DNA from 3 places in the Paenibacillus sp. LjRoot56 genome. Region 3 is predicted to be linked to each of the others. Evidence: riboswitches for the same ligand, from Rfam matches in the RefSeq annotation. Region 3 holds a riboswitch; each other region holds the start of a gene.
What was found. A riboswitch is a leader RNA that binds a small molecule or an ion and turns the genes downstream of it on or off. The one in region 3 is predicted to bind cyclic di-AMP.
Positions count from the first base shown of each region.

Region 1: it holds a riboswitch for cyclic di-AMP, as region 3 does, so the genes downstream of both, ACSQ8O_RS22600 (stalk domain-containing protein) here and ACSQ8O_RS03140 (C40 family peptidase) in region 3, are expected to answer to the same signal.
Region 2: it holds a riboswitch for cyclic di-AMP, as region 3 does, so the genes downstream of both, ACSQ8O_RS27625 (CAP domain-containing protein) here and ACSQ8O_RS03140 (C40 family peptidase) in region 3, are expected to answer to the same signal.

Region 1 covers NZ_CAXURV020000003.1:794,936-798,997, forward strand. The annotation lists gene ACSQ8O_RS22585 (histidine kinase) at 1-1,046, opposite strand, end outside; gene liaF (cell wall-active antibiotics response protein LiaF) at 1,072-1,734, opposite strand; gene ACSQ8O_RS22595 (PspA/IM30 family protein) at 1,866-2,528, opposite strand; cyclic di-AMP (ydaO/yuaA leader) riboswitch at 2,684-2,835, shown strand; gene ACSQ8O_RS22600 (stalk domain-containing protein) at 2,840-3,637, shown strand; gene ACSQ8O_RS22605 (YjcZ family sporulation protein) at 3,794-3,895, shown strand; gene eutC (ethanolamine ammonia-lyase subunit EutC) at 3,971-4,062, opposite strand, start outside.
Region 2 covers NZ_CAXURV020000004.1:418,131-422,192, forward strand. The annotation lists gene ACSQ8O_RS27610 (hypothetical protein) at 1-132, opposite strand, end outside; gene ACSQ8O_RS27615 (group-specific protein) at 355-801, opposite strand; gene ACSQ8O_RS27620 (SRPBCC family protein) at 843-1,310, opposite strand; gene ACSQ8O_RS27625 (CAP domain-containing protein) at 1,848-2,516, opposite strand; cyclic di-AMP (ydaO/yuaA leader) riboswitch at 2,522-2,656, opposite strand; gene ACSQ8O_RS27630 (hypothetical protein) at 2,898-4,062, shown strand, end outside.
Region 3 covers NZ_CAXURV020000001.1:709,226-713,287, forward strand. The annotation lists gene ACSQ8O_RS03135 (MSMEG_1061 family FMN-dependent PPOX-type flavoprotein) at 46-657, opposite strand; gene ACSQ8O_RS03140 (C40 family peptidase) at 895-1,365, opposite strand; cyclic di-AMP (ydaO/yuaA leader) riboswitch at 1,369-1,507, opposite strand; gene ACSQ8O_RS03145 (hypothetical protein) at 1,676-2,494, opposite strand; gene ACSQ8O_RS03150 (M1 family metallopeptidase) at 2,580-4,062, opposite strand, start outside.

The DNA.
Region 1 (4,062 bases), on a different contig from region 3:
TCGGTTGCTAAGATTGGTACTCGAATTTCAATACGTGTTCCTCGGTCTGGTGCTGTAATAATATCCACCGAACCACCGATTTCGTTCACACGTTCCTTCATGGACACGATGCCATAAGAAGTTAGCTTCTTCGCATCCAGCTCAAAACCAACACCATCATCGCGGATCACTAATCGGATACCGTCTGAACGATGCAACAGCTTCACTTCCAGCTTATTCGCCTTAGAGTGACGCAGGGCATTCGAAAGCGCCTCTTGCACAATTCGAAATAAATGATCCTCGATCCCCTTGTTTAAGCGGATTTCCTCATCCATATCCCAGCTGATCGCCATCGGAACCTTGGCCGCTAGCTCCTTCAAGAGCTCAACGAGTCCCTCCGACAGTCGTTTTCCTTCGAGATGGATCGGCCTCAGATGCAGCAACAAGGCTCTCATTTCGGATTGAGCGACGGAAGCCATCTCTTCAATCAGATGAATCTGTCGCTTCGCTTTCTCAAAATCTTTATCCAGTGTACGTCCAACAGCCGTAGCTGTCATAGATATAGCAAACAATTGCTGACTTACCGCGTCATGCAGCTCGCGCGCCAAGCGCTGACGCTCTTCAATAACCGCCGAAAGTTTGGCTTTCTCGGTAAGCTCAGCATTACTATTCGATAGTCGTTGAAGGGAGGTCACTTGCTCTTCCCATCGCTTCATAATACGGCTGAGTTGTTCGCCTAAACGTCCAATCTCATCATCATCCCCGTTTTGAAAGCCTTCTCGGGCAAATGTCCCTTTTTCTAATAAAATCATCGTCTCCATCATCGGCTCAAGTCTACGTGTCACCTTAGAGCTGTTCCAGTAACCGAATACCGCTCCAATGACACCCAGAATCAACAAAGCCATGAACGAAAACTTGACACCCTGCTGCCAGCTGGTAAAGGGCTCTATCAAATGTCTTGAATTCAGAAAATACAGCATAGCTCCGAATACGGCGAAGCTAAAAAGGATGGCTTCCCCCATGCTGCGCCAGATCATGTTCGTTAATCGTCGTTTGTAGCCGTCCACTTGGTGAAGAACCCCCTAAAGAAAGTTACAATACTTTGACCTTGATATCTCCTACGATGAAAGAAAGTATGAGTTTCACCCGATGGTCGCAATGTTGATAATTCTGCGATTGCCAAACAACTTTGTTCATCACACCTGACTCTTTTTCTTCCGCGATTTGAAGCTGACCTAACATGACAGAAGCCGTAACGGAAACGCCGATATCGTCAGGCACTTTTATATCAATATCTCCTACAACACCCTGTAGGATAACTGTCGTTTCTTTCTGTTCTAGAATAGCCATAGAAAGATCCATATACGTTTCCCCCACCAAGTACCACGTCGAGGTATTCCGTTGAATCCATGGCTCTCGGCCTAGGCGAACGCTATCGACAATCTTTTGCTTTTGGGTATACGTATCGTCTTTATGAACCTGCTTAGATCGAATGAAAAACAACCCTAATGAAATCAACACTACCGAAATGACAATGGTGAGATGATCACCGAATAAAATGACGGCACCTATCCCCATCAGCACATAACCCTTGCGCTCTTTGCGTGAACGAACACGATGAATGCCCAGCAAAATAAGGATTACGGCCATAACGGGAAAAAAGCCTATGGTATGTTCCAGAAGCAAAAAAACACCGGCTCCAATCAGCACAAGCGCTGTATTCCGGCTTCGGTTATTTTTCGTTTCCTCTCCCATCGATGCACCTCCTCTGGCTGCCATTTCTCTTTCGTTCATACGATTCCTAGCATACCATAAGAATGGACGACCTCCAAGATGCAAATCCTTATAGGACAAGGGTTTGCTTTCGTGGAGGTCACCGTCCAGGACTATTTGCTGTCGCGCGGATCTCGCTCACTGCGAGAGCGTTGCTCCTGGTGCCACTCGTGCTGCAGCTTGCTGCGCAGCGCGCGCAGTTCATGCTGAAGGTTGCCACCGGCTTCCTTCAGCGTCTCCTTCGACAAGCGGCCCGCCACGCGGAGCCCCTGCAACGCCTCCCGGCCGAGTTCGCGGCCGGTGACCTCCAGCTCGCGCCACGTGTCGCGAGCCTCTTTACCGTGCAGCCCGCCGCGCGGCTGCACATCCTCCGCTGCGTGCCCCGCACGCAGCCCGCGCAGTTCCTCTGCGAGCGCCAGGCACAAGTCCTGGCTGCTCGCGTACTGCGCGCGGTAGTGCTCGCTCGCGGCTTCCTCGCGCAGCTTCTCTTGCAGGGCAAGCCGAGCGAGATCCTCTTCGCCAGCGCGCATCGCAAGCTCGGCCTGCTCGCCGCGCAGCTTCGCCATCTCTTCCGCTCGCGCGATGTTACTGCGCAAGGCAATCGTTGCCTGTAGCGCGTCCTCATAGCGCTCCTCAAGCTGAGCGATCTGGTCGCCGTCGTCAGAAGTGCCTGGATTCGTTTTGCCGATCGTCTCGTGCCAGACGGTTTCAGCCATTTTGCCAATACGATCAAATATATTAGTAGGATCAATTTCCCGATTCTTATTATTATTCATGTTCAATCGCCCCTCATCCATCATCATACTCTTATGGTAGCTCAATTTCTGAGAGTCTAAAACCGACTATCGACCGTTTTTGAACCTAGACCTAAGTCTAGTATGAACTGTCATACCCATATATTGGTCGTTGTCCAAGCATGCCAGTGATGCTAAAATATTTGAAGCCGAGTCTAGTGCATAAATTAGGCACTAGTACGGGGGACGAAATACTTGGGGTGAATATTTGCTTCAGCTTGGAGCAGACTAGGGAGAACCTTCTTCCCGAACCCGTCAACTAACCTCGAAGGCTCAAGAAGGAGGATTACCAATTGAATAAGCTTACCAAAGGGTTAACTAGCCTTGCTGTTTCATTAACAGTTTTGGCAGGAGGCTTTCTTTCCCCATTTACAGCGCCCGCTCAAGCTGCTGAAATGGCCGTGAAAGTGCAAGTCAATGATGACCTGATCCATTTTCCTGATGCACAGCCATTTCTGGATGGCAACCACACGACCCAAGTCCCGCTTCGATTCGTAACGGAGAAGCTCGGATATACGGTGAACTGGCAGAAAGATGGTAATCAGATTAAGGTAACACTAAATAACGACAATCATACGATTACCTTGGTTTCAGGGCAAAAAGAAGCTAGCGTTGATGATGCAACGGTCATCTTAGACGGAGCTTCTCAGTATCAAAATGGACGTGTGTATGTGCCACTTCGCTTCCTTTCCACAGCCGCAGGCATACCTGTACAGTGGGATGCAAGTAGTAATCTAGCTATCTTAAGTAAAGATGGCGCGCACCATACACCTGATTATCAAGTATTTGAATCTACAGCTTATTCGGCAGATCCTTCTGAAAATGGCGGGTATGGAGCCATTGATTACATGGGCAATCCACTAGCGATCGGCACAGTAGCTGTTGATCCTTCCGTTATTCCACTTGGCACGAAGCTTTATATTGAAGGCTATTCGTTTAGCGGGCTTCCCAAAGGCGGCATGTACGTCTACGCAACAGATACGGGCGGATCCATTAAAGGAAATCGAATGGACATCTTTATTCCAGGCTCAAGGAAATCATTACAAAGCTTTGGCTTCCAGAAGATTAAAGTGTATCAAATCCCCAACTAAATCAGAAGAAAGCTGCCATGAGAACTTACTCATGTGCAGCTTTTTTTGTAGGTGAATGTTCCATCGAATAAGGGCATATGTCCAATCAACAGGGTTCCCACCTACATATGCTGTATAGTGTTTAACCCACATTACTTTAAAACCGGAGGGGATACTATGTCAGCTGTAGTTGGTGGAACGCCAGGATACGGAAGTTCCGTAGGGCTAATTCTTGTTCTTTATGTGTTGTTGGTCATCATTCTTGCTACTTTCTACTAGTACTATCTCCCACCTGAGAAAATAGCCCCGCCTGCTGAAGCTTCTCATTCCGAAGCTTTAGCAGGCGGGCTTTTTTCATTTAAAATCAATACCACTCGTTCGCTGCTTCAAAATTTCTTCAAGTATTCCCCCAATATACGCACCCGCTTCCATGGCAGGCGTTCCAC
Region 2 (4,062 bases), on a different contig from region 3:
AGTAAAAGTCGATACATTATGGCTAGTTACCACCATGTCTCCGCCGAATGCTACAATTAGCTTAATCGCAATCACAGCAATAAGGAAGATAGCAAAACTAAGAATGACTCGTTTTAATCTTTTGTTGATCACTTGGTTGAACCTCTCAATCAATTTAAATCTAGCATTCTAATCGTAACGGAACCAGGAGACGCTATTTGCAGCAAAACGAGCTATAATGGCATCCAAAGGGAACGTCAGTACGCTATTTACTCGAATACCACCATAAAACCACGAAAACGAAGAAATAGCGCACTCACGTTCCGTTAGCTGCCAAAACTAGCATTTTACTTAGAAATAGTGTACCTACGTTCCCTAACTACTCAAATTAGGTATCCCCATGTTTGTTCGATCGCAACTTTTATTTATCGTTGAAACTAAATCGTCAAGTGTTCCGATGATTTTATGTACCTCTGGCAGTTGATAAAACGTACTCGTTTTGTCAATATCGTTCATCTCATCGTTAGCAGAATACATACAAATAGTCTTCCCAGCTCCTAATGCAAGTCCTAACTCGACATGGCTTCCCTTCCCAGCAGGCAGCATGATAATGAATATCTCAGCATGCAACACAGCTTCTTTCTCTCTCGCACCGATCTCCGCGAGCTCTTGAAGTGAATCGATACCTGTATGCGTCGTCCAATCGTATGTTTGGATATATCCGATAGCCATCAACTGCTGAGCGACATTTCGAACATTATCGATGTTATTGAAACTGGATGCAATGTAGAATCTCATTTGGCTTTCCTCCGTTTTTCGCACCTTTTGTTTCCCCTTTTGTTGCTTCTTCCTCCTACCTCCTTCTATTGCTCCTTTACATATTTCTCAGCTAACATCTTCAACTGCTCATTCCGATAGTTCAAAAATCGCATCATGTATCTTCTCAATACAACCCGCTCAACGATCCATCCGACCCACCCCAGCGGAGCCTCAAAACTTAACGTATCTTTCATCAAGGTTCTATCACCTAAATCAATGAATTCGTGTTCGTGCCTCATACTTTTGAAAGTACCCTGCAACATTTCATCAACAAAACGATAAGGTCGCACATAATTCGATATGAGTGACGTATGCTTTTGCCTAATTAAAAAATGTCTTGCCTCAAAAGTAACCGTATCCCCTTCACGAATCATGCCAGTTGTTGTTCCAGCTATCGCTCGTTCCTTGGTGTGTGGCCACACAGTCTGCGTATGGATATCAATATTCGTTGCCATATCAAAGCAAACATCAATGGATGCTTCAATTTCAATTTCAGTTAGTATTTTAATCATGATGGGCACCTCTTGGGAACTTAATTTCAAGTTTTTTAAATGATTCTAATTGGGTTCGGATCTGCGACGATACTATATAATTTATATAAATAATAAGCGTGTAAAATAAACAATAACCAGAAAAACACTCGTTTCTTGCGATATGCCCAAACATTTAAAAAACAGAATGCGATAGTAAGTATTGTTCCGACAATGAAATAGAAAATAACGAATGATTGGGTTGACTCTATGCCCATCTGACTAACTAATTTACCTACATATAAAGCCGTATCCGCAGTGAGGAAAATCCAATAAAGTAAAAACAAACAGATATAAAAGAAAACAGTAACTATCCAAAATGTCATTTTTTTTATTCTAGTCACTACGACACTACTCCTTTGTCTTTACCAAGTCACTGAGTTCCTCGTTTTCTCTAATCTTACTTAACACTCCAATCGTTTAATTGATTTCCAATTCGACACACACGACCTATCTCCTTCGACATCATGCAAAAAAAACAGCCTCCCAAGGGAGACTGCCACGATTCACATTTACCTTTTAATTACTTATAAATTCCTGAACCCACTCACCATTATAATAAGAAACACCTATTTGTGTGAAGTTCGGACTTAGAATGTTTTGACGGTGACCGGTACTGTTCATCCATGCTGTCATGACGGCTGCAGGGGATTGCTGACCCTTAGCGATATTTTCACCCGCGTAGGAATAATGAATGCCGTAGGAGCTCATCATATCAAAAGGTGACCCGTAAGTCGGCGATGTATGATCGAAATATCCGTTATTGTACATATCTTTCGCTTTATCCAGCGCCATCGCGGTAAGTGCGCTATTGCTGGTCAAAGGCTTCAATCCAGCCTTCGTTCTCTCCTGGTTTACTAAGGTAACCACTTGACTAGCAAAAGTGGATTGCGTTGGTGTCGGTGTAACTGTAGGTGCTGGCGTAACCTGTGGTTTCGTCACAACAGTTGTACCTGTGCTTCCAGGAATGTTGAGCTTCATGCCCGACCAAATCACGTTCGGATTGGCTACCTGTGGATTGGCATTAATCAGCGATGTAAGGCTGACGCCATATTTCTTAGAGATTAGCCACATGGTATCGTTGCCTACTACCGTGTGTGTTCCTGTTGCAGCAAATGCTGCGTTCGCCCCCATCAAGACAGTCAAACCTAATGCTCCTGTAACAATAAGCTTCTTGTAACGTTTCACTATAAACCTCTCCTTTTTGTGGCCTGCGAGGTTAGCTGTCGGATTCGGATCAAAGAGTAATCACCCGGCCGCGCATACCGCGACTTCACCCCAAAGATTGGTTCCCCCGTGCTTCAAAAAAGCTTCGGCCTTCTAAGTTTTGGATCCAGCTTGGATCTCAACGATTGTAACATGGGAAATCAATGAGATCATGACTCAAAATTTACCATCAGCAACACGATCTGGATATTCCCTCCTCCATTCATACAACTTTTCCCAGCATCCTGCGTCTAATTAGTAGCAATACTAACTTAGAAAAGGGTGATAGGTTTGAAGAAAATTGCCATAAAATGCTCGATTGTCATACTCGGATTGATGTGCGGGTTGTTACCGTTACTTCCAATGCAAGCTTCAGCAAGCGTATCTGTGAAGGCATCTCTACCCTATTTTCCAATTCAAATCAATGGTCAAGACATGGACATTGCCCATAGCCAATACCCGTTTCTGGTATATAAAGACATTACTTACCTACCCATGACGTGGAACAATTTCCAAACACTCGGCATTGAGTACAACTGGAGTGAATCCGATGGATTGCAGATTTGGTCAAATCGGAACTTTCCACCGTCAATTCGTCAAACCCCACTTGAACAGGATCTAACAACCAAAAGTCATGCAAACAGTTATTTAGTCCAAGTTTCCGATGTACCCATCACGATAAATCAAGTAGAAATCAATAATAAAACAGAGCCGTACCCTTTTCTAACGTATCAGGATGTGACTTATATGCCTTTGACTTGGCGATTTGTCCATGATCTTCTTCAGATAGACATCCAATGGAGTGATGATGAAGGGCTATCGCTTGTTGGCGGGCAAAATGCCATCTATTCCATTATAGGTGACGATGATCGTTCGCTATATTTCTACTCCCTGCTTTCCGCGGACCGTACAAAATCCATGCTTAAGATGGATAAAAGCAATTATCAAATCGAATGGAAAAACAATGAAGAACAAGATCAATTCGTCAAAAGCCTTTCTACATCTCCACATCCATTTGCTGGTAAACCGGTAGAGTTAGTGCGTAAAGATCGCGATTTGTACTATGGTAATGTAAAAGTACACACACTCACAGACTCCGATGTATGGGAATCGGCAGCCTGGGGAGCACCTGTCCATACGTACACCGCTTTTCCTGCTGGCGATCAACGAGTAATCTTATCCATTAATTTGACCTTGCCGATTGCCGCCATTGGTCCCAATTATGGTACGACGTATACATTTCTTATTCAAAATGGGAACGTGATACGACTCGAAGACTTCAATCAAAAGCTTGACCGCGTCATCCCGAACCCAGACGGTACTGTGTGGATTGCTTCTGCTAAATTACCTAGTCGAAATGGCTTTATTTCGGGTAGTGCCCGCGTTGGCTTGCTAGACCAAGAAGGAACTCTTCACATGGTAAATGAACGGCTTCATGAATTGGATGTCCATGCATTAGGTATTACAAACCTTTCATTATCCAATCCTGCCTCTACCAATGGAAGCCTCTATATCGTACTTAATGGCA
Region 3 (4,062 bases):
CCATGTCAAGTTACACTTTTTGGCTGCTGCCTAGTTAGCTTATCCTTATTCCTCTAGCGCAATGTTGTTCAATGCCAGATGTGCACGGAACATAGCCATAGTATCCGGCTGTTCCTGTTCGGGTACCCACGTTGTGGTGTCCCAAATTTTGGATAGTTTAAGGGCGCGACTGCAGTGCACGAAGCATTCCTGCACCTCGACGCCAACAGCGGCGATCGGTGATTTCCCGTTAAGCTGCATAGTCGCAAGGAGCTCTTCATCATTTGTCAGCCAAGCGCGTCCGTTGACGCGGAGCACCGTCTCGACCCCAGGGATGATGAAGATAAGGCCCACCTGCGGGTTGGCGAGTAAATTATACATAGAATCTATGCGACGATTTCCGAGTCTTTCCGGATAAATCAAGCGGTGATTATCGAGAACGCGAACGAAGCCTGGGCTATCGCCGCGGGGGGAAACATCACACAATCCATTCGCACCCGATGTAGATAAGAAGAATAAAGATGATTTGGCGATGAACGCTTGGGCGTGTTCGTCAATTTGATTGATTACTTTATTTTGTACCGCAGGATGCGGCTCTCCAATCATATCTCTAATTTCATCAATGGATCGAACGATGCCGGGAAATGGGGGTGAAGTACGGGCTTGTATGTTGTCCATGCGTTCTTTTCCTTCCTCGAGGCCAAGGGGCCATTATTCAAAATACCAGAATTTATATGCGGAACATAATAATTTGGCTGTATTTCTTCATAAACACTGTGAGAAGTCCTTGAATGACGGCGTAGCCGTTTATTTTGTACGTTGTAGTATACGCCGATAGCCTCGTTCAAATGAATGAAGCCCTACAAACCGCTCTTACGAGCAAAGCTTGCAGGGCTTCATTCTGTGCCGAGAATATTACTTGGATTCAGCAGTTAGTTGATTGTAGATATCATCCCATAGAACACGTCTGGCTGATACGTACCGCTTCGCATAATAGGATTCGCTCAACTTATTCTTAACAACACCTTGATTAGTAGCGGAGTGAACGAATTCACCATTACCGAGGTACATCCCTACGTGAGAGATGCCGCTGCCATCTGTGTTGAAAAATACAAGATCGCCCTTACGAAGATCACTTTTGTCAACCCAGTAGCCTTCACCGTTTTGTGATTTAGAGCTGTGTGGAAGGTCGATGCCGAACTCGTCGAACAAGTAGGACGTGAAACCAGAGCAATCGAATCCTTTGGTTGTCGTTCCTGCCCATCTGTAAGGAGTTCCAACAAGCTCGTCTACCGCTTTATCCATATCGGATGCTGCGAAAACGCTTCCTACACTTACGCTCAAAAACAAAACAAGACTAAAAATAAGACCAACAACTTTCTTCAACTGCTTGTCTCCTTCCGGTGCCTACGAGGTTAGCTGGAGGGTTCGGTTGAAGGTTCCCTATGATCCCTGTCTTGCAAGATCAATTCACCCGGAGTGGTTCCCCCGTTTCCCCATAAACTGAGGAATTCGGCATGAAATATTTGGTTTTCTGATGCTAATTCTTTTATTTCGTCATAAAGTTTGAATTTCCTCTTTTATGGTTACATAATAGGCAAAAAATTAAGTGTAATTATTCAAAAAATAGACAAAAAAAACCCCTTTCTCAAAGAGAAGGGGAGAACGCTTAAGCTATTCGCTGTTTTGCTGGATATTAATTGGATATTTTGGCAGAAAGAAGCTGATATTGGGAAGAAATGCCCCAAATTTGGATGAAAATGTGGAAGAGAGGATACAGTTGGTAAATGATTAGGGCTACCAGTCCTGCCCATAGGTAAGTGGCAGTGATGGTGACCCCTGCCAAAAGTCCTGTGAACAGTAATAGGATAATGGCAAGTCCGATAATCGGGAGCGAATGTCGAAAGAAAGAGAAAATGGTAGATAGGATACCCAGCTTGGCCGCGATGGCGAATTGCACATGCATAAACAGAAGCTGCAGGAGAAAACCGTAGAGCATTAAACTGAGTATCCAAGGAAGAAGCTTGATAATGATCTGCTCGTAGGAGCTGCTATGCCCTAGAATATAAGTGGCTTTGGGAATAAGCCAGATGAGTGGGAAAAGCGTAAGTGCGATACGAATCAGATACACGAGCAGGAAGGGGAGCATGAGCTGCTTCATCCCGCGAAAGAAACGATATCCCGCATTCTGGTGAGCGTGAGTGAGTGAATAGTAGACGCCGCCATTTAAGAGAGGCGTCAGCAGCATGCGAGCACATAGTAGTATTGCAAGCCACCATAGATAGGAATAGCTGAGATCTGTTTTAATTAACTGAAACTGGCCCTCAGCTAGGAAAATCTGCAATGCCTGCTTGGGTTGCTCAGCGCCAGGGAACCGATGCATGAGGGGGACTAGAATACCTTGTACGAGCTTATACAGGAGAATACCCCAGCCCATCTGATATAGGAATAAAATGATCGTGGCAAAGGGCTGCGCCATGGCTGCCCGGAAGCCTGCTTTGATATAGGTGGCCAACGAGGGTTCCTCCTTAAAGTTTTCTTTAGAAAACTAGCATCGTAAGGATACGCTCAGAGTTTGTCATGAGACGTAAGCCAAGTCCTTACCAGGCGACTGAGCCAAATATGGCTTGCAGGAATTGAATAATACCGAGATTCCACCGAATTTGCCACTTCGTATTTAATTGCGTTTGATAGAAGTTGTTGATGTGCTTATTTTCGAGTATAAGTGTGTACTTAGGATCGACTCGCACCCAGTCGACAGGGGAGGCATGTGTTAATTTGAAGTCAATGCTTCCTTCCTTGCCATCCCATGTTTTATCTAGCGTCGTGCCGTCTGCGAAGTGGAACTGAATCGGCACTTCGGGTGAGTTGCCGCCAAGCTTAATGATGCGGACCGTGCTCTCATAAGTCTCGGATCCCTTGGTACCCTGAGGTTTTACATGGACACTTTCGACCGCGTAATCCATCATCAGATTGCCATAGACATACTGATTGAAGAAGTCATCCCAATCTGATTTACTAATCTCCTCCACGACCTGTTGGAAATCATTCGTAGACGGATGTTTAAACTGCCACTTTTGGAAATAGGATTTCATGATACGATCCATCGTCTTAGTGCCGACTTGCTGCTCAATTGCTTTGAGTACGAGCTTGCCACGCGTGTACACATTTTCAGCATATTGATCATGTCCTGTGTAAGCCCATGCATCTTTCTGAAGTCCATTTGGTGAGGTGATATAACTAGATTCGACAGGCAAATTAGGTGCATCACCGTATTCGGCTTCCATCACTTTATCCTCTGCATAAGAGGTGAAGCCTTCGTCGAGCCATGCTTCCTCGAATTCATTGCTGGCAACGAGCCCATAGAAAAATTGGTGACCGATCTCATGGACGACGACGCGTTCCAGTTCTAAGTCTGGATCTTTGTCGCTAGCTCCCCATGCGGTGACTAAGGTTGGATATTCCATGCCGCCGGCGCCATTCCCACCAGGAGGGGGGACGACGATGGAGAGGGTAGAGTACGGATACGTTCCGTACCACTGACTGTAACGGGATAGTGCTTTTTTGGCTGCATACATGTAACGATCTTTTAAATCTTGATGATTAGGATCCAGATACAGTTTAATTTTTACCCCTGGAACTTGTGGTGCAGAGAAGGGCTCTTCCACATAGACGAAATGAGGAGAGGCTGACCAGGCGAAGTCATGCACATCCTCGGCATAGAATTGGTATGTCTTCGTACCTTTGTCCGTCACAGCAGGTTTAACAGGAAATCCAGTCGCTGCCACAATGTAATTCGCAGGCACCTGGATTTTCACATCGTACATGCCGAAATCCGCATAGAACTCGGAATTTCCGTGGTATTGGTGGAGATCCCAGCCAGGCTCAGCCCGTCCCCTAGTTCCCTTGCGCTCATAGGCAGCAACCTTCGGAAACCATTGACCAGCCATAACGAAGTCACCGACATACCCCATTCTGGCAAAAGCTGCAGGCAGCTTAACAAGGAATTCGGTTGTGATGGTTACACTTTCCCCAGGTCCAACAGGCTTGGATAACGGTATTTTGAGCAGCGTGTGGTCATCC